DNA from 4 places in the Phytobacter sp. genome. Region 2 is predicted to be linked to each of the others. Evidence: predicted binding sites of a transcription regulator. Region 2 holds the regulator's gene; each other region holds the start of a gene.
What was found. Region 2 encodes PurR, which represses purine synthesis genes. Its sites were predicted from a motif close to CANGCAAACGTTTGCNTG; they were not measured.

Region 1 (4,864 bases), on a different contig from region 2:
CAATGTGTACTTTCGCGCCACTCACGCCGATGATCAGGATCACGGAAGTCAGGATCAGGTTTTGCGCTTTGCTGTAATCCACTTTGGATTCGATCAGCACGCGAATACCGGATGCACCGATCACGCCGTAAAGCAGCAGGGAAACACCGCCCATCACCGGAACCGGGATAATCTGAATCGCCGCTGCCAGTTTGCCTACGCAGGAGAGCAGAATCGCAATGATTGCCGCGCCGCCGATAACCCAGGTGCTGTACACGCGGGTAATCGCCATTACACCAATGTTTTCACCGTAAGTGGTGTTTGGCGTAGACCCGAAGAATCCGGAGATCATCGTGGAAAAGCCGTTGGCAAACATGGAGCGGTGCAGGCCCGGATCGCGAATCAGGTCTTTCTTCACGATATTCGCTGTCACTACCAGGTGGCCTACGTGTTCAGCGATAACCACCAGCGCAGCAGGCAGAATAGTGAAGATAGCAAACCACTCAAAGCGCGGGGTGTAGAAGGTTGGGAGTGCGAACCAATGCGCCTGCGCAATCGGAGTGAAATCAACCACACCCATGGCGAAGGAGAGCGCATAACCGGCCAGAACACCGATCAGAATCGGGATGATAGCCAGGAAGCCGCGGAACAGGACGGAGCCAAACACCGTCACGCCCAGCGTTACCATCGAAATAATTACGGTTTTGGTATCAGCAGACTGACCATCCGCAGGCAGTAATCCGGCCATGCCTGCTGCTACACCGGCCAACTCCAGACCGATGACGGCAACGATTGCGCCCATTGCCGCAGGCGGGAACATCACATCCAGCCAGCCCGTGCCCGCTTTCTTCACAATGAAAGCCACAACACAGAAAAGCGCACCACACATGATGAATCCACCCAGCGCCACTTCGTAGCCGAGCGGCAGAAGCAGCAGAACCGGCGAGATAAAAGCAAAACTGGAACCCAGATAAGCCGGGATCTTCCCTTTACAGATAAAGAGATACAGTAGCGTTCCGACACCGTTAAACAACAGCACGGTGGCCGGGTTGATGTGAAACAGGATTGGCACCAGCACGGTTGCGCCAAACATAGCGAACAAGTGCTGCAAACTAAGCGGGATTGTCTGTAAAAGCGGCGGTCTTTCACTCACCCCGATAGCACGGCGCGTCATAGTGTTTTCCTCTAAGTGTTGTTGTTTATGTTCCGCTCATCGTTCAACGCACAGTTTTGTGAACCGTGTGAGGAATTCAGGCGGATTCTGTTCTGGTTTACGCCAAAAAAAAGCCGACTTTCAAAGTCGGCTTTTATTTTTAAAGCATTTACTTCGTACCAAAAATTTTGTCGCCGGCATCGCCGAGGCCCGGAATAATGTACCCGTGCTCGTTGAGGCCTTTGTCGATGGACGCGGTGTAGAGTTCGACGTCCGGATGTGCCTTTTCCAGTGCAGCCAGGCCTTCAGGCGCAGCAACCAGCACCAGCACTTTGATGCTGTGACAGCCCGCGTTTTTCAGCAGGTCGATGGTGGCGATCATGGAACCGCCGGTCGCAAGCATCGGGTCAACAACCAGCGCCATACGCTCGTCGATGTTAGAAACCAGTTTCTGGAAGTACGGTACCGGCTCCAGCGTCTCTTCGTTACGGTAGATACCGACCACGCTGATACGTGCGCTTGGAACGTGTTCCAGTACGCCTTCCATCATGCCAAGACCAGCACGCAGAATAGGCACAACGGTGATTTTCTTGCCTTTGATTTGCTCAACTTCAACCGGACCATTCCAGCCCTCAATCACGACGCGCTCTGTTTCCAGATCGGCAGTCGCTTCATAGGTCAGCAAGCTACCGACTTCCGAGGCGAGTTCACGAAAGCGTTTGGTGCTGATGTCATTTTCACGCATCAGGCCCAGCTTGTGTTTGACGAGTGGGTGTTTTACTTCCACGACCTTCATACTCTTCTCCTTCCCCAGAAAGGTGGTAGCCACAAAAAAAATCGCCGGATTATACCGCTTTTTTTCCGTTGTGCTACAGGTACGGGGTTGATCCGGATCAAATAGACTGGAAAAGAGTATATCCTAAGAATCCTGACTACCCGGAAATAATGGACTCGCAAACGTTTGCCTTCACTGTTAGAATTGCGCCGAATTTTATTTCTATAACCTGAATAGTTCGGCTGTCAGCCTGAAATATGACGGGTGAACCGCAAGCAAACGCGTGGGGACTCAAGCAGTGACCGATAAAACCTCTCTTAGCTATAAAGATGCCGGTGTTGATATTGACGCAGGTAATGCTCTGGTAGACCGAATCAAAGGCGTAGTGAAGAAAACCCGTCGTCCGGAAGTCATGGGCGGTCTGGGTGGCTTCGGCGCGCTGTGCGCATTGCCGCAAAAATATCGTGAGCCAGTTCTGGTTTCCGGCACTGACGGCGTGGGTACAAAACTGCGTCTGGCGATGGATCTGAAACGTCACGACAGCATCGGTATCGACCTGGTCGCGATGTGCGTGAACGACCTGGTGGTACAAGGCGCTGAGCCGCTGTTCTTCCTCGACTATTACGCGACGGGCAAACTGGATGTGGATACCGCGTCCAGCGTGATCACCGGCATCGCGGAAGGCTGCCTGCAGTCTGGCTGTGCGCTGGTCGGCGGTGAAACCGCTGAAATGCCAGGCATGTACCACGGCGAAGATTACGACGTGGCCGGTTTCTGCGTTGGCGTCGTTGAAAAGTCAGAGATTATTGACGGCTCCAAAGTGACCGACGGCGACGTGCTGATTGCGCTGGCGTCCAGCGGTCCACACTCCAACGGCTACTCTCTGGTGCGCAAAGTCATCGAAGTGAGCGGTTGTGACCCGGAAACGACCCAGCTTGAAGGAAAGTCCCTGGCTGACCACCTGCTGACCCCGACCCGTATTTACGTGAAATCAATCCTCGAACTGATTGAAAACGTCGATGTTCACGCGATTGCCCACCTGACCGGTGGCGGCTTCTGGGAAAACATCCCGCGCGTACTGCCAGACAATACCCAGGCTGTGATTGATGAATCCTCCTGGCAGTGGCCTGCAGTATTCGACTGGTTGCAGACTGCTGGCAACGTCAGCCGTCACGAAATGTACCGCACCTTTAACTGTGGTGTAGGTATGGTCATCGCACTGCCGGAAGCGGAAGCTGATAAAGCTATCGCACTGTTGAATTCAAAAGGTGAAAACGCGTGGAGAATCGGTATTATCAAAGCATCCGATTCCAGTGAACGTGTGGTCATCGAATGAAAAATATAGTGGTGCTCATTTCCGGTAACGGAAGCAATTTGCAGGCGATTATTGATGCCTGCAAACAGAAGAAGATTAATGGCACCATCAGGGCAGTATTCAGTAACAAGGCCGACGCGTTCGGCCTTGAACGTGCGCGGGAAGCTAACATTCCCGCTCATGCCCTTCTGGCCTCCCAATTTGCCAGCCGTGAAGGTTTCGATCGTGAGCTGATGCAGGAAATTGATGCCTATGCGCCTGATCTGGTTGTCCTCGCAGGCTATATGCGCATCCTCAGTCCGGCCTTTGTTGCCCACTACACCGGTCGTTTAATCAATATCCACCCTTCTCTGTTGCCGAAATACCCCGGTTTGCATACCCATCGTCAGGTGCTCGAAAACGGCGATGAAACGCACGGCACCACCGTGCATTTCGTGACCGACGAGCTGGACGGCGGTCCAGTTATTTTGCAGGCGCAGATTCCGGTATTTGAAGGCGATTCGGAAGAGGATGTCACCGCCCGCGTGCAGACACAGGAACATGCAATCTACCCCCTGGTAGTGAACTGGTTCCTCGAAGGCCGCCTTGCCATGCAGGAAAGTAAAGCCTGGCTGGATGGCGTCTGCCTGCCTCCTCAGGGTTACGCTGCGGATTAATCACACTTTCTCTTTACCTGCGCGTGACTTAAGGTTGCGCGCAACACCTTAATCCGGGTAAAAACGGATTACTGTCATACTTATCTGTCACAGTTGGACATCTGATGGCAAAGCTCGCCATAATATGGGGTGTCTTTCTCACACGAACGCCAATAACGTTTACCTGCACATGAGGACACCGCCTGGCGAGAAGGAATTGCCGTGTCCCGCGAGTTAACTGGAGTGTAAGCTGTAATGGGTCAGGAAAAGTTATATCTGGAAAAAGAACTGAGTTGGTTGTGCTTTAACGAGCGCGTGCTTCAGGAAGCGGCAGACAAAAGCAATCCGCTGATTGAGCGTATGCGTTTCCTGGGCATCTATTCCAATAACCTTGATGAGTTCTATAAGGTCCGCTTCGCAGAACTTAAACGCCGTATCATTATTAGCGAAGAGCAAGGACAAGGCACCAACACCCAATCGCGTCATTTGCTGGGTAAAATCCAGACCCGAGTACTCAAGGCCGATCAGGAATTTGACACGCTTTATAACGACCTGCTGCTGGAAATGGCGCGCAATCAAATCTTCCTGATTAACGAACGCCAGCTTTCCGTCAACCAGCAAACCTGGCTACGCCATTATTTCAAACAGTACTTACGCCAGCACATCACTCCGACGCTGATTAATCGCGAAACCAACCTGATTCGTTTCTTAAAAGACGACTACACCTATCTGGCGGTCGAGATTATCCGTGGGGATTCGATTCGTTACGCGCTGCTGGAGATCCCGTCTGACAAGGTTCCCCGCTTTGTGAACCTGCCGCCGGAAGCGCCGCGCCGTCGTAAGCCGATGATCCTGCTGGACAACATTCTTCGTTACTGCCTCGACGACATTTTCAGCGGATTCTTTGATTACGATTCGCTGAATGCCTACTCGATGAAAATGACCCGTGATGCCGAGTACGATCTGGTGCACGAAATGGAATCGAGCCTGATGGAACTGATGTCCTC
Region 2 (4,864 bases):
TCACATAGTTGCGAGTGCAATTATGCGTGTGTTGACGACTCAAGAGAGTCTGCGTTGTGACGCCCATCGCTTTCACGGCGTTGCATCATAAAGCCGAGGCCGGACAACAAAACAGTCGACAACATAACACTGGTGGTCGCGAGAAGCGGGAAGATGATAAGGGCAGAAACTATCAGGCTTGCGATAAAGCACAGCCCTAACTGAAGCGTGTTTTGCAGTGCAGCTGCGCGGCCTGTTGCATGAGGGAAGGGGCGTAAGGCTTCTGCCACGACAATAGGGTAAATCGCGCCGTTGGCAACGGCCATCAGACAGAAAGGGATCAGCAGTGCGGTAAGCGAAGCACCCGGCACCAGGCCAACGGCCCATGTTGCGATCACGCTGGTTGCGAAGGCCACTAACAGCCACGGCAATAAACGTGCGCCGGACCATTTTTGTAATGCCCAACGGCAGCTGTAACCCCCGACCAGGAAGGCAATAGTCTGCGGAACATAACTCAAACCAATAATGGCCGGGCCGTAACCCATTTCATGCAAAATAAACGGCGAGCCGGTCAGCCAGGCGAAGAAGCTGGCGGAGCAGGCAGCATAAATCAGCACGTTCCCGCGGTAGGCTTTATCACGCAGTAGTGTAGCAAAGGTCACGGGTTCAGCATCAGGGGTTGCTTTAGGCGGTACTGAACGCAGACGCAGTGCAGGCAGCATCAGTACGACGGTAATGGCAAAAAGCGTGGCGAAAATGGCCTGCCAGGAAAAATGGGCAAGGATCCAGCTTCCCAACAGTGGCGCAAGGGCAGGAGATAAACCGACCAATGGCATAATGGTGGCGAAAATACGATTGGTTCGTTGCGCCGGGTAGTGATCGGTCACCAGCGCCTGCCAGGTGACGGCGGCGGCACAAACCCCTACGGCCTGTGTAAAACGCAGCACGAGAAGCCAGCGTGCATCCTGTACCCAGATCATCCCCAGGCAACCCAAAGCGAAAATCAGCAGGCCGCTCAGCAGAATCGGTTTGCGGCCATAGCGGTCAGATAACGGTCCCCAGACCAGTTGTGCTACGGCAAAACCGGCAAGGAACAGGCTAAGCGTGGCGCTGACCACGGCAGGGGATGTGTTTAAATCTTGCTGAATGTCGGCAAAAGCAGGCAGGTACATGTCTGTTGCAAGGAAGCCCAGAACGCTTAACCCCGCCAGCCAGACTAAAAATCCTTTTCCTGGTTGCATGGCAATATCTCTTTATTGTGCAGGTGAACAGGGAAACAGAGTCTAGGGAGTGAAACTCTCGTTGTGAAACGCTAATATTTGCGCACTGGTTTCAAAATTTTTGCAGGCACAACATGTGGTCAGAATATTCTCTTGAAGTGGTAGATGCGGTGGCGCGTAATGGCAGTTTTAGTGGTGCAGCTCAGGAGCTGCACCGGGTGCCTTCTGCTGTCAGTTATACCGTGCGGCAACTGGAGGAGTGGTTGGCAGTCGAGCTCTTTCAACGCCGTCATCGTGACGTTGAACTGACACCCGCTGGGGCGCTTTTTTTGAAAGAAGGGCGTTCTGTTATCAAAAAAATGCAGATCACCCGTCAACAGTGCCAACAAATTGCCAATGGCTGGCGTGGTCAGCTAGCTATCGCCGTGGACAATATCGTTAAGCCGGAGCGAACCCGGCAGATGATTGTCGATTTTTATCGCCACTTCAGTGATGTTGAATTGATTGTCTTCCAGGAGGTGTTTAATGGCGTCTGGGATGCACTGGCGGATGGGCGCGTTGAACTGGCAATAGGGGCCACGCAAGCAATCCCCGTGGGGGGGCGGTATGCATTTCGGGATATGGGCATGCTGAGCTGGAAATGCGTCGTCGCGTGCCATCATCCGCTTGCCAAAATGGCGGGCCCTCTTAGCGATGAAACGTTGCGCAACTGGCCTTCTCTTGTCCGGGAAGATACGTCCCGTTCACTGCCAAAGCGTATTACCTGGTTGCTGGATAACCAGAAACGAGTGGTGGCACCCGACTGGGAATCTTCTGCTGCCTGCCTCTCTGCGGGATTATGCGTGGGAATGGTACCTGCGCACTTTGCGCGCCCCTGGCTGGACAAGGGAGAGTGGGTGGCGTTGGCGCTGGAAAACCCGTTTCCCGATGCCGCATGCTGCCTGACGTGGCAACAGAATGAGGCTTCACCAGCATTAAACTGGTTGTTGAGTTATTTAGGAGACAGTGAAACGTTGAACCGTGAATGGCTGTGGGAACAGGATTGACCCGCTCCCACTGCAGGAATTAACGACGGTAGTCGCGGAATGGACCGTCGGCTACCGAACGGCGTTCAATCAAACGCGGATGAACCTCAATCGATTGTGATACTTCACGCTTGTTGACGATACGATCCAGCAACATGTTGAATGCGGTTTCACCCAGAGAATCTTTCGGCTGATGAATGGTCGTCAGAGCCGGAGTAAAGAAACGGGAGTTGCGCACGTTATCGTAACCAATCAGGGAAATGTCCTGCGGAACGCGCAGCCCCATTTCGTCTGCAGCACAGAGTGCGCCCATAGCCATAATATCGCCGCCGCAGAAAATAGCCGTTGGACGCGGAGACTGGGCGAGGATCTGCTGCATTGCGCGATAGCCAGACTCCGGCTCAAAATCACCCTGTACAATCCAGTTTTCTGGCACGCTGATGTGCGCTTCTTCCATTGCTTTCATAAAGCCAGCAAGACGTCCGGCACCGGTGTTGCGCTCAAGTGCACCAGGGATCACACCGATGTCACGATGACCACGTTCAACCAGATACCGCCCAGCCATATAGCCACCTTCAAAGGCATTATCGATAACCGTGTCAGTAAAATCGGCTTTTGCTTCGCCCCAGTCCATTACTACCATAGGAATGTGGCGGTACTCTTCCAGCATGTTCAGCAGAGATTCTGGGTATTCCGAACACATTACCAACAGGCCATCGACGCGTTTTTGCGCCATCATTGACAGGTAAGCGCCCTGTTTTTCGAAATTGTTCCAGGCATTACCCAAAATCAGGGTGTAGCCCTTCTGGAAACAGTTTTTTTCAACGGCTTCAATGATTTCTGCAAAATAAGCGGCTTCGCTGCTGGTAGCCAGTAAGCCAATAGATTTGGTGTGATTAACCTTCAGACTACGGGCAACGGCGCTCGGCGAATAGTGCAACTCTTTGATTGCCGCCCACACAGCATTACGCGTCTCTTCAGCGACGAAACGCGTCTTGTTAATTACATGTGATACGGTTGTGGTGGAAACGTTTGCTCGCTTCGCTACGTCTTTGATCGTTGCCATCAGATGTCACTCCATGCCATATCATAAGCTCCTGAAAATACAAAAGGTAAACGTTTGCCTGCCTTCACCCTTTCACCGCGCGATGCACTGTATTACGCCGGGAAAAAGACACTGGACGTCAGGAGGGGAGTCGATGGCCGGTACGCTAATAAATTTAGCGTCGAATTTTGTCTTATCTTGGCCAAAAGGGGAAGAGCTAAAACGTATATCAATCTAATTCCTGCAAGATTTTTACGTTTATTTATGCAAAAATGCGCTATCTCACTTTTTGTGGGGAAATAAGAAAGGAGAAAAATTGATGAGTACCGACCTGAAGTTTTCTTTAGTGACCACCGTGATTGTGCTTGCCCTCATTGTTGCGGGTGCACTGACTGCGGTTCTGCATTGATTTACCACGAGGGAGAGTATTCTCCCTCGACGTTCCCTCCCATTCTCCCGTTTTTCGCAATAATCTTTTCGCAAATCGCTCACTTCTGTTTTTTGTGATTGATGTCATACTTTTGGCTTCTGTGACGGTGTCGCCCGGCGACACGGCATTTCCGGAGTCAATAAATCATGAAAATTAATTATCCACTGCTTGCCCTGGCGATTGGCGCTTTCGGCATTGGTACCACCGAATTCTCGCCGATGGGGTTACTGCCCGTTATTGCTCGCGGTGTCGATGTATCGATTCCGGCGGCGGGAATGCTGATAAGCGCCTACGCGATTGGCGTTATGGTAGGGGCGCCGTTAATGACGTTAATGCTTTCTCACCGCGCACGTCGCAATGCACTGATCTTTCTGATGGCAATCTTCACACTTGGAAACGTGTTGTCGGCCATTTCGCCTGATTACACTACCCTGATGCTGTCGCGCATCATCACCAGCCTTAACCATGGAGCCTTCTTTGGTTTAGGCTCGGTGGTCGCTGCAAGTGTAGTGGCGAAAGAGAAACAGGCCAGTGCGGTCGCAACGATGTTCATGGGGTTAACCATTGCGAATATCGGTGGGGTGCCGGCCGCGACCTGGTTGGGTGAAACCATCGGCTGGCGTATGTCCTTCCTGGCCACCGCAGGTCTCGGCATCATCGCTATGGTAAGTCTCTATCTTTCATTGCCAAAAGGCAGTGCAGGGGAGCGTCCCGATGTACGCAAAGAGCTTACGGTACTGATGCGTCCACAGGTTGTTTCGGCTCTGCTCACGACCGTGCTGGGCGCTGGTGCGATGTTTACGCTCTACACCTATATCTCACCGGTGCTGCACAGTATTGCGGATGCTGGACCTGCATTTATCACCGCGATGCTGGTGCTGATTGGCGTGGGCTTCTCGCTGGGCAATTATCTCGGTGGGAAGTTGGCTGACCGCTCAGTGACCGGCACCCTCAAAGGCTTCCTGCTGTTGCTTATCGCAATTATGGTTGCAATTCCCTGGCTTGCACGCAGTGAATTTGGCGCAGCAATCAGCATGGTGGTCTGGGGAGCCGCGACCTTCGCGATCGTTCCACCACTGCAAATGCGAGTAATGCGTGTTGCACACGAAGCGCCAGGACTTTCTTCTTCCGTCAATATCGGGGCGTTTAATTTGGGGAATGCTCT
Region 3 (4,864 bases), on a different contig from region 2:
CGGAAGCTGGTCAGCGGCTACCGACAGGACATAGCGTTCCTGGGATTCGTTACACCAGATTTCCAGTGGGCTCATACCCGGCTCGTCGCTGAGGATGTCACGCAGCTGGAATTTACCGCCGCGTCCACCGTCGCTCACCAGTTCCGGCATGGCGTTCGACAAACCACCCGCGCCCACGTCATGGATAAACTGGATCGGGTTGGCATCGCCCAGCTGCCAGCAGCGGTCAATCACTTCCTGGCAACGGCGTTCCATTTCCGGGTTGTCACGCTGAACGGAGGCAAAATCCAGGTCGGCGTCAGACTGACCAGAGGCCATGGAGGAAGCCGCGCCACCGCCCAGACCGATGTTCATCGCCGGTCCACCCAGCACAATCAGTTTCGCGCCGACGGTAATTTCACCTTTCTGCACGTGGTCAGCGCGGATGTTACCGATGCCGCCTGCCAGCATGATTGGCTTGTGATAACCGCGCAGCTCTTCACCGTTGTGGCTGTTTACTTTCTCTTCGTAGGTACGGAAATAACCGGTCAGAGCCGGACGACCGAATTCGTTGTTGAACGCTGCACCACCCAGCGGGCCATCGGTCATGATATCCAGCGCAGTGACAATACGCTCAGGCTTACCGAAGTCCTCTTCCCACGGCTGTTCAAAGCCAGGGATACGCAGGTTAGAAACAGAGAAGCCCACCAGACCCGCTTTTGGTTTTGCGCCGCGACCGGTTGCACCTTCGTCACGGATTTCACCGCCGGAACCGGTTGCCGCACCTGGCCACGGGGAAATCGCCGTCGGGTGGTTGTGGGTTTCTACTTTCATCAGAATGTGTGCCGCTTCCTGGTGGAAGTCGTAACGGCCATTCTCGTGGTCAGCAAAGAAACGCCCGACGTCAGAACCTTCCATAACCGCGGCGTTGTCTTTATAAGCAGACAGCACGTAGTCCGGGGTTTTCTCGAAGGTGTTTTTGATCATCTTGAACAACGATTTTGGCTGCTGTTCGCCGTCGATGACCCAGTCGGCGTTAAAAATTTTGTGGCGGCAATGTTCGGAGTTAGCCTGCGCGAACATGTACAGCTCGATATCGTTAGGATTACGACCAAGACGGGTAAACGCCTCCTGGAGGTAATCAATTTCGTCTTCCGCCAGCGCCAGGCCCAGACGCACGTTAGCGTCGATCAGTGCCTGACGACCTTCACCCAGCAGATCCACACTTTGCACCGGCGCAGGCTGATGATGTTCAAACAGCAGTGCGGCATCCGCTTCTGCGGTGAACACGGTTTCCATCATGCGGTCATGCAGTTCAGCAGCCACGCTCGCCCACTGGGCTTCGGTCAACGTGGAGGCTTCAACGTAGTACGCCACACCGCGCTCAAGGCGATTGATTTTGGCCAGATCGCAGTTGTGGGCGATATCCGTTGCTTTTGAAGACCAGGGAGAGATAGTACCAGGGCGAGGTGTAACGAGGAGCAATTTACCGGACGGGGTGTGACTGCTCAGCACCGGGCCATATTTCAGAAGTCGTTGCAGCCGGGTCAGTTCTTCGTCGTTCAACCGATCGTTCACGTCGGCGAAATGGACATACTCAGCGTAAATGTTGCTCACCGGGAGCTGGGCTGCCTGAAAACGCGCCAGCAGTTTGTTGATACGAAATGCGGACAGGGCAGGCGAACCACGCAGAATTTCCATCATTAGTCTCTCGTCTTCGAAGCTTTAAGTGTGAATCAGGGGGAAAACGGGCGTCATTATAGAGAATCCTGAGCGGTGACGAAACCGTTTGCGTCGAAATAAAATCATGTATGCCATTTGGCAGCAAACCGTAGCGGTTTCGCTAATTAGTTGCCAACTGGCGTTTTGTTGCGCAAAATGCCGCTCAATCACCGATAAACACCCTTGTATTCATGGCGGCTATTCGCTGGGGCAACAGTACGACGCAGAGAATTAACTAATTGAAAAAATTTAAGATTAATTATCTGCTCATCGGCATTGTCACCCTGCTGCTGGCAGCAGCGCTATGGCCTTCCATCCCCTGGTTCGGTAAAGCAGAGAACCGTATCGCGGCTATTCAGGCGCGCGGTGAACTACGCATCAGTACCATTGCGTCGCCCTTAACCTATGCAAGCGTAGACGAAAAACCCTATGGCCTGGATTATGAGCTGGCACAGCAGTTTGCTAACTATCTGGGCGTGAAGCTTCACGTCACTGTTCGCCAGAATATTAGTCAGCTTTTTGATGATCTGGATGCGGGCAGAGCCGATATGCTGGCCGCCGGCCTGGTCTATAACAGCGATCGTATCCACCATTATCAGCCTGGTCCGGTTTACTACTGGGTTTCGCAGCAACTGGTTTACCGTGTAGGAAGTTATCGTCCCCGCACACTGGCAGACGTCAATGACACCCAGCTCACCATTGCACCGGGTCATGTTGCCATCAACGATCTTCGCGAACTTAAAGAGAAGAAGTTCCCGAATTTGAGCTGGAAAGTAGATGAGAAAATGGGTACCACCGACCTGCTCGAAGAGGTGGTTGACGGGAAACTCAGTTATACCGTCGCTGATTCCGTCGCCATCAGCTTATTCCAGCGCGTCCACCCTGAACTGGCCGTTGCACTCGATATTAGCGACGAACAACCCGTAACCTGGTTCACGGCACGGGACAGCGATAACACGCTCTCAGCAGCGATGCTCGATTTCTACAACAACATTAATGAAGATGGCACCCTGGCACGCCTGGAGGAGAAATACCTCGGTCACGGTGATGATTTTGACTACGTGGACACCCGCACCTTCCTCCGTGCTGTCGACAGCGTCCTGCCCGATCTCCAGCCGTTGTTCACAAAATATGCACAGGAGATTGACTGGCGACTACTCGCCGCTATCTCTTATCAGGAGTCGCACTGGGATTCGCAGGCTACCTCACCCACCGGCGTGCGTGGGTTAATGATGCTCACTAAGAATACCGCCCAGAGTTTAGGCTTAAGCGATCGTACCGATGCTGAACAGAGTATCAGCGGTGGTGCACGTTACTTGCAGGATATGATGGCGAAAGTGCCAGAAACCGTACCAGCCGAGGAGCGAATCTGGTTTGCCCTCGCCGCCTATAATATGGGCTATGCCCATATGCTGGATGCCAGAGCACTGACCAGCAAAACCAAAGGTAACCCGGACAGTTGGTCAGATGTCAAACAACGCCTGCCGCTGTTAAGTCAGAAGCCTTATTACAGCAAACTGACCTATGGCTATGCCCGCGGGCATGAAGCCTATGCCTACGTCGAAAATATCCGTAAGTATGAAATCAGCCTGGTGGGCTATTTGCTCGAAAAAGAGAAAGAGGCTGCGAAGACGTTAAAAATGGCCCAGAGTTACCCGGTTGTCGATGCCGAAGAGTTTAAGCGGGCACCCTATGGGGTGATGCCCTTCAGCGCATTCAACCCAAACCCCAGTGATGCCTTCCCACGTAATCCGCTTATCGTACCGGACAGACTGACAGTTCAGGCACCCTCAAAGGTTAAATAAACGCTTCAGGCCCTTTTTTCAGGGCCTTTTTTTCCAGTCGGCGTTGACGGAAAAAATCACTCAACATCCCTGCGCATTCATCGCGTAACACACCTTCGATGATCTCCACCCGGTGATTCATCCCAGGATGATGCAGTACGTCCATCAACGAACCTGCAGCACCGGTTTTGGCATCACGCGCACCGAAAACCAGTTGACCGATACGGCCATGCACCATCGCGCCGGCGCACATCACACAAGGCTCAAGGGTCACGTACAGAGTGGTATCGATCAGACGATAATTTTGCAAAACCACACCGCCCTGACGCAGCGCCATGATCTCGGCGTGGGCAGTAGGATCGTGTCGTCCAATGGGTCGGTTCCAGCCCTCTCCAATCACCTGGTTATTGTGCACCAACACGGCGCCAACGGGCACTTCGCCTTCGTCCCACGCGCGTTTTGCCAGCGTTAAGGCGTGGCGCATCCAGTATTCATGATTGAGTTCGGGGTTGGACAAGGGAGGTACTCCAGTTAACAAGCGGGGCGCATTATACACACCCGCTATGTATTACACATCACTCATTCCAGTTGCTGGAGTTTACCGTGCGGTGTGACCCGCCAGCGATGCTGGCAGAAGTAAAGCAACGGGTTATCCTGATTGCTGTCGCTGTAACCGCTGTAGAGACGCAGTGGAGTGCCAATTTGACGCTCCAGTTGCGCCACTTTCTCATGCCCCAGGCAACGCATCGTCAGCACCCAGCCGCCATAGCGTCGCCCAATCTGACTGGCGATAATGTTCACACGTGGCAGCCAGGGCGTATCAAAATAGACCAGCTCCACCAGCGGCTGTGGCGAGCCGGTAATCAGCCAGATATCCGCATCCGAGGCCAGAAGATAGTTGGTGAGCCTCTCCTGCACCACCGGAAACGCCGTCACCTGCCCCCGGAACCAGGTGGCAAATTTCTGCTCCAGCTTCTTCATATGCGCTTCGCTATAACCAAAGGTGCAGGCCCACAACAGCAGGCTCATCGGCCAGCGCGCCGCGCGTCCTTTAACCAGCAGTGCAATGCCGATAACCGGTAAGACAGGCAGAACCAGCAAGACGTTAAGCGGATGATGACGCAGAACATAGCGCAGAAAAGTGCCGAACATATCCTGCTGGTGCAACGTGCCATCTAAATCGAAAAAAACAACGCGACGCTCACTGATAGCCAAATGTTACTCCTCGGGATCGTTGAAACCTAACAGCCAGGTAAACAGGAACCCGGCAATAACCGCTACAAGATAGCCTAACAGATAGAGCATCACTTTTCCGGTAACGATAGTTAAGACCAGCGGCAAACCAGAGATGCCAAAGGTAATCACAGTCGCCACTTTTG
Region 4 (4,864 bases), on a different contig from region 2:
CTGGAATCTATTCTGCTTGCCGCAGGATTTAAGGTAGGCGTTTACAGTTCACCTCACCTGGTGCGCTATACCGAGCGTGTGCGCATTCAGAATGCTGAACTGGTGGAAAGTGAGCACACCCGAGCTTTTGCTGAAATCGAAGCGGTACGCGGTGAAACATCCTTAACCTATTTTGAGTACGGCACGCTATCGGCGCTGTGGCTGTTTAAGCAGGCTCAGGTGGATGTGGTGATTCTTGAAGTGGGTCTCGGTGGACGTCTGGATGCCACTAACCTGGTGGATGCTGATGTGGCGGTCGTAACCAGCATCGCGCTGGATCACACCGACTGGCTCGGGCCGGATCGCGAAAGTATTGGCCGCGAAAAAGCGGGCGTGTTCCGTGGTGGCAAACCGGCAGTGGTCGGTGAAAGTGACATGCCGCAGACCATTGCGGATGTGGCGAACGAGAAGGGCGCGCAGCTGATGCGTCGCGGCGTGGACTGGCAGTATGAAGTGCAGGGCGACAGCTGGTGCTTTACCGATGCCCACGGCACGTTAAGTGAATTACCGCTGCCTCAGGTACCGCAACCCAACGCGGCCACCGCGCTGGCGGCACTCCGCGCCAGTGGTCTGACGGTGAGCGAAGAGGCTATTCGTGATGGCATTGCCAGCGCGATTTTGCCTGGTCGTTTCCAGATTGTGCGCGAGAACCCGCGCCTGATTCTGGATGTGGCGCATAATCCTCATGCTGCCGCTTATCTGGCGGGACGCCTGAGTGCAGAGCCGAAAAAAGGGCGCGTTCTGGCGGTCATTGGTATGCTGCATGATAAAGACATCGCCGGGACGCTTGCCTGTCTGGAGCCGGTAGTCGATAGCTGGTATTGTGCCCCTCTGGAAGGGCCGCGTGGGGCAACCGCGCAGCAGCTGATTGCACATCTGCCTGCGGGCAAAGATTATCCGGATGTTGCGACGGCCTGGCATGCGGCAATGGCGGAATCAAACGCCGAAGATACCGTGCTGGTGTGTGGGTCATTCCACACGGTGGCACATGTCATGGAAGCGATGGATGCGGGGAGAACCGGTGGCGAGTAAGTTTCAGAACCGTTTGATGGGCACCATTGTGCTGGTGGCACTCGGGGTGATTATTCTTCCCGGTCTGCTGGACGGGCAGAAAAAGCATTATCAGGATGAGTTTGCCGCGATCCCGCTGGTGCCAAAACCGGGCGATCGCGATGAGCCAGACATGATGCCTGCTGCCACGCAGGCGCTGCCGGCACAGCCGCCGGAAGGGGCTGCCGAAGAGGTACGGGCGGGGGATGCCGAAGCGCCGTCGCTGGACACCACGCGTCAGGCCACCAGCAGTAACATAAGCCCGCAAGTCACAACCCCAGCCCGTACCGAGCAGCCTAAACCTGTTGAGAAATCGCAGCCGAAGCCGCAGCCGCAAAAACCGGTTGAGCAGGTGGCTACAACGCCGCCGCCGGCAGAGCAACCTGCTGCTGATAAACCTGTTCCGACCGGGAAAGCCTGGGTGGTTCAGCTTGGTGCGCTGAAGAACGCCGATAAGGTTACGGAGATTGTTGGCAAATTGCGTGGTGCGGGTTATCGCGTTTATACGTCGCCGACGACGCCAGTCCCGGGTAAAATAACCCGCATTCTTGTGGGGCCGGATGCGTCGAAAGACAAACTGAAAGGTTCGCTGGATGAGCTGAAGCAGATCTCAGGTCTTAACGGCGTGGTGATGAACTATAGCGCGAACTAGTGTGCGGTTTGTTCCCCCTCACCCCGGCCCTAACCCTCAAGGGAGAGGGTGAGGGGCGATGTAAATCTACGACACTAAAAAACACGCCCGAAGAGGCTAAAGAACCGATGGCGTTGAATGTTTTTTCAGCGCCATTTTTATTTACGCGCGGGAAGGAAATCCCTACGCAAACGTTTTCTTTTTCTGTTAGAATTCGCCCCGAACTGGACGACAGGGCGTTTAATCGTGGGACACATATGGTCTGGATTGATTACGCCATCATCGCGGTGATTGGTTTTTCCTGTCTGGTTAGCCTGATCCGTGGCTTTGTTCGTGAAGCGTTATCGCTGGTGACATGGGGTTGTGCTTTCTTTGTTGCCAGTCATTACTACACTTACCTGTCAGTCTGGTTCACGGGCTTTGAAGATGAACTGGTTCGCAACGGAATCGCCATTGCGGCGTTGTTCATTGCGACACTGATCGTTGGCGCTATCGTTAACTACGTGATAGGTCAACTTGTGGAAAAAACCGGCCTGTCGGGCACAGACAGGGTGTTGGGGATCTGCTTTGGCGCGCTACGTGGCGTGCTGATCGTCGCCGCCATTCTGTTCTTCCTTGATACCTTTACGGGCTTGTCGAAAAGTGACGACTGGCAGAAGTCGCAGTTTATCCCGCAATTCAGTTTCATCATCAGATGGTTCTTTGACTATCTGCAAAGTTCGTCGAGTTTCTTGCCCAGGGTTTAGCTCTGAGATGTGGCTTAACGAGGAAAAAGACGTATGTGCGGTATTGTCGGAATCGCCGGTTTTATGCCGGTCAACCAGTCGATTTATGACGCGTTATCGGTGCTTCAGCACCGTGGCCAGGATGCTGCTGGCATCATTACTATTGATGCGAATAATTGTTTCCGTCTGCGTAAAGCAAATGGTCTGGTCAACGATGTTTTCGAAGCCCGCCATATGCAGCGTCTGCAGGGAAACATGGGTATCGGTCATGTGCGTTATCCGACTGCAGGGAGTTCCAGTGCGTCTGAGGCACAGCCTTTTTACGTCAACTCCCCTTACGGCATCACACTTGCCCACAACGGCAACCTGACGAATGCCCATGAGCTGCGCACCAAACTGTTTGAAGAAAAGCGCCGCCACATCAACACCACTTCTGATTCTGAAATCCTGCTCAACATTTTCGCCAGCGAGCTGGACAACTTCCGCCATTATCCGCTGGAAGCAGACAATGTGTTTGCGGCCATTGCGGCAACCAATCGCCAGATTCGCGGGGCGTATGCCTGCATCGCGATGATCATTGGCCACGGTATGGTAGGTTTCCGCGACCCGAACGGTATTCGCCCGCTGGTGCTGGGCAAACGTGAACTGGGTGACGGGCGTACCGAATATATGATGGCCTCTGAAAGCGTGGCCCTTGATACGCTGGGCTTCGAATTCCTGCGCGATGTCGCCCCAGGTGAAGCGGTGTATGTGACCGAGAAAGGTCAGCTGTTTACCCGCCAGTGCGCGGATAATCCGGTTTCCAACCCATGCCTGTTCGAGTACGTCTATTTTGCCCGTCCGGACTCTTTCATCGATAAAATCTCCGTTTACAGCGCACGCGTTAATATGGGTACGAAACTGGGCGAGAAAATTGCGCGTGAATGGGAAGATCTGGACATCGATGTGGTTATCCCCATCCCGGAAACCTCCTGCGATATCGCGCTGGAAATGGCACGCATCTTAGGTAAACCGTACCGCCAGGGTTTTGTGAAAAACCGTTATGTTGGCCGTACCTTCATCATGCCGGGTCAGCAGCTGCGCCGTAAATCTGTGCGCCGTAAGCTGAACGCTAACCGTGCCGAGTTCCGCGGTAAGAACGTACTGCTGGTGGATGACTCCATCGTGCGTGGCACCACCTCTGAGCAGATTATCGAGATGGCCCGCGAAGCCGGGGCGAAAAAAGTGTACCTCGCCTCTGCGGCGCCGGAAATTCGCTTCCCGAACGTCTACGGTATTGACATGCCGACCGCCAACGAGCTCATTGCTCACGGGCGTGAAGTGGACGAAATCCGCCAGATCATCGGTGCTGATGCATTGATCTTCCAGGACCTGAACGATCTGATCGACGCTGTACGCGCTGAAAACCCGGATATTCAACAGTTCGAATGTTCGGTGTTTAACGGTGTATATGTCACCAAAGACGTTGACCAGCAGTACCTCGATTATCTCGATTCCCTGCGTAATGATGATGCGAAAGCCGTGCAGCTTCAGAACGAAGTGGAAAACTTAGAGATGCACAACGAAGGGTAATCCCGCTTGCCAGCGCTCTCTCCGCCAGGAGAGGGCGCTCATCAGTTGCAACTCCTGCCATATTCCGGCAAAGTCTGCCTCAGTGTGAACAAAGGCGACAGTTATGAAACGACTCATTGTGGGGATCTCGGGTGCCAGTGGCGCAATCTACGGCGTACGCTTGTTGCAGGTATTGCGCGACGTAGCTGAGGTGGAAACCCATCTGGTGATGAGTCCTGCCGCGAGGCAGACCCTCTCTCTTGAAACATCCTTTGCTCTGCGTGACGTTCAGGCGCTGGCCGACGTGGTGCATGACGTGCGTGATATTGCTGCCAGCATCTCTTCTGGTTCGTTCAAAACCGCCGGCATGGTGATTTTGCCTTGTTCCATTAAAACCCTCTCCGGCATTGTGAATAGCTACACCGATAGCCTGCTCACCCGTGCGGCTGATGTGGTGCTCAAAGAGCGTCGTCCACTCGTGCTCTGTGTGCGTGAAACGCCACTGCATCTGGGCCATTTGCGATTGATGACCCAGGCGGCAGAATTTGGCGCAGTCATCATGCCGCCGGTGCCGGCGTTTTACCACAATCCGCAAAGCCTGGATGATGTGATTAACCAGACCGTCAATCGGGTGCTGGACCAGTTTGATATCGAACTGCCGCAGGATCTCTTCACCCGCTGGCAGGGTGGTAATGACGCAAAATAGTGCGTCGCCTCTTTCCGTGCCCTTTTTTAGGGCGTTTTTGTAAGCGTGATCATATCCTCAACATTTAATCCCTTTTTTCCCCTGTTAACACTCTGGTTCGTTCGGCTGACCTGCTATCTTTCACCATTAAGTGACTTTGCAACGTTTCATTAACAAATTTAA

Region 1: a site for PurR is predicted at 2,083-2,100, ahead of purM (phosphoribosylformylglycinamidine cyclo-ligase). Genes of this name have one in related genera too.
Region 3: a site for PurR is predicted at 1,758-1,775, ahead of purL (phosphoribosylformylglycinamidine synthase). Genes of this name have one in related genera too.
Region 4: a site for PurR is predicted at 1,905-1,922, ahead of cvpA (colicin V production protein). Genes of this name have one in related genera too.

The regions. Positions count from the first base shown of each region.
Region 1 is NZ_JCACPZ010000008.1:433,799-438,662, forward strand. It holds gene uraA (uracil permease) at 1-1,153, opposite strand, end outside; gene upp (uracil phosphoribosyltransferase) at 1,302-1,928, opposite strand; gene purM (phosphoribosylformylglycinamidine cyclo-ligase) at 2,206-3,243, shown strand; gene purN (phosphoribosylglycinamide formyltransferase) at 3,240-3,878, shown strand; gene ppk1 (polyphosphate kinase 1) at 4,113-4,864, shown strand, end outside.
Region 2 is NZ_JCACPZ010000004.1:37,739-42,602, reverse strand. It holds gene punC (purine nucleoside transporter PunC) at 21-1,220, opposite strand; gene punR (DNA-binding transcriptional activator PunR) at 1,334-2,245, shown strand; gene purR (HTH-type transcriptional repressor PurR) at 2,265-3,290, opposite strand; gene cydH (cytochrome bd-I oxidase subunit CydH) at 3,589-3,678, shown strand; gene AC5JPW_RS03975 (MFS transporter) at 3,846-4,864, shown strand, end outside.
Region 3 is NZ_JCACPZ010000008.1:510,192-515,055, forward strand. It holds gene purL (phosphoribosylformylglycinamidine synthase) at 1-1,683, opposite strand, end outside; gene mltF (membrane-bound lytic murein transglycosylase MltF) at 1,941-3,506, shown strand; gene tadA (tRNA adenosine(34) deaminase TadA) at 3,499-4,041, opposite strand; gene yfhb (phosphatidylglycerophosphatase C) at 4,065-4,700, opposite strand; gene AC5JPW_RS20200 (PTS transporter subunit EIIC) at 4,704-4,864, opposite strand, start outside.
Region 4 is NZ_JCACPZ010000008.1:265,965-270,828, reverse strand. It holds gene folC (bifunctional tetrahydrofolate synthase/dihydrofolate synthase) at 1-1,071, shown strand, start outside; gene dedD (cell division protein DedD) at 1,061-1,741, shown strand; gene cvpA (colicin V production protein) at 1,978-2,466, shown strand; gene purF (amidophosphoribosyltransferase) at 2,500-4,017, shown strand; gene AC5JPW_RS19115 (UbiX family flavin prenyltransferase) at 4,121-4,702, shown strand.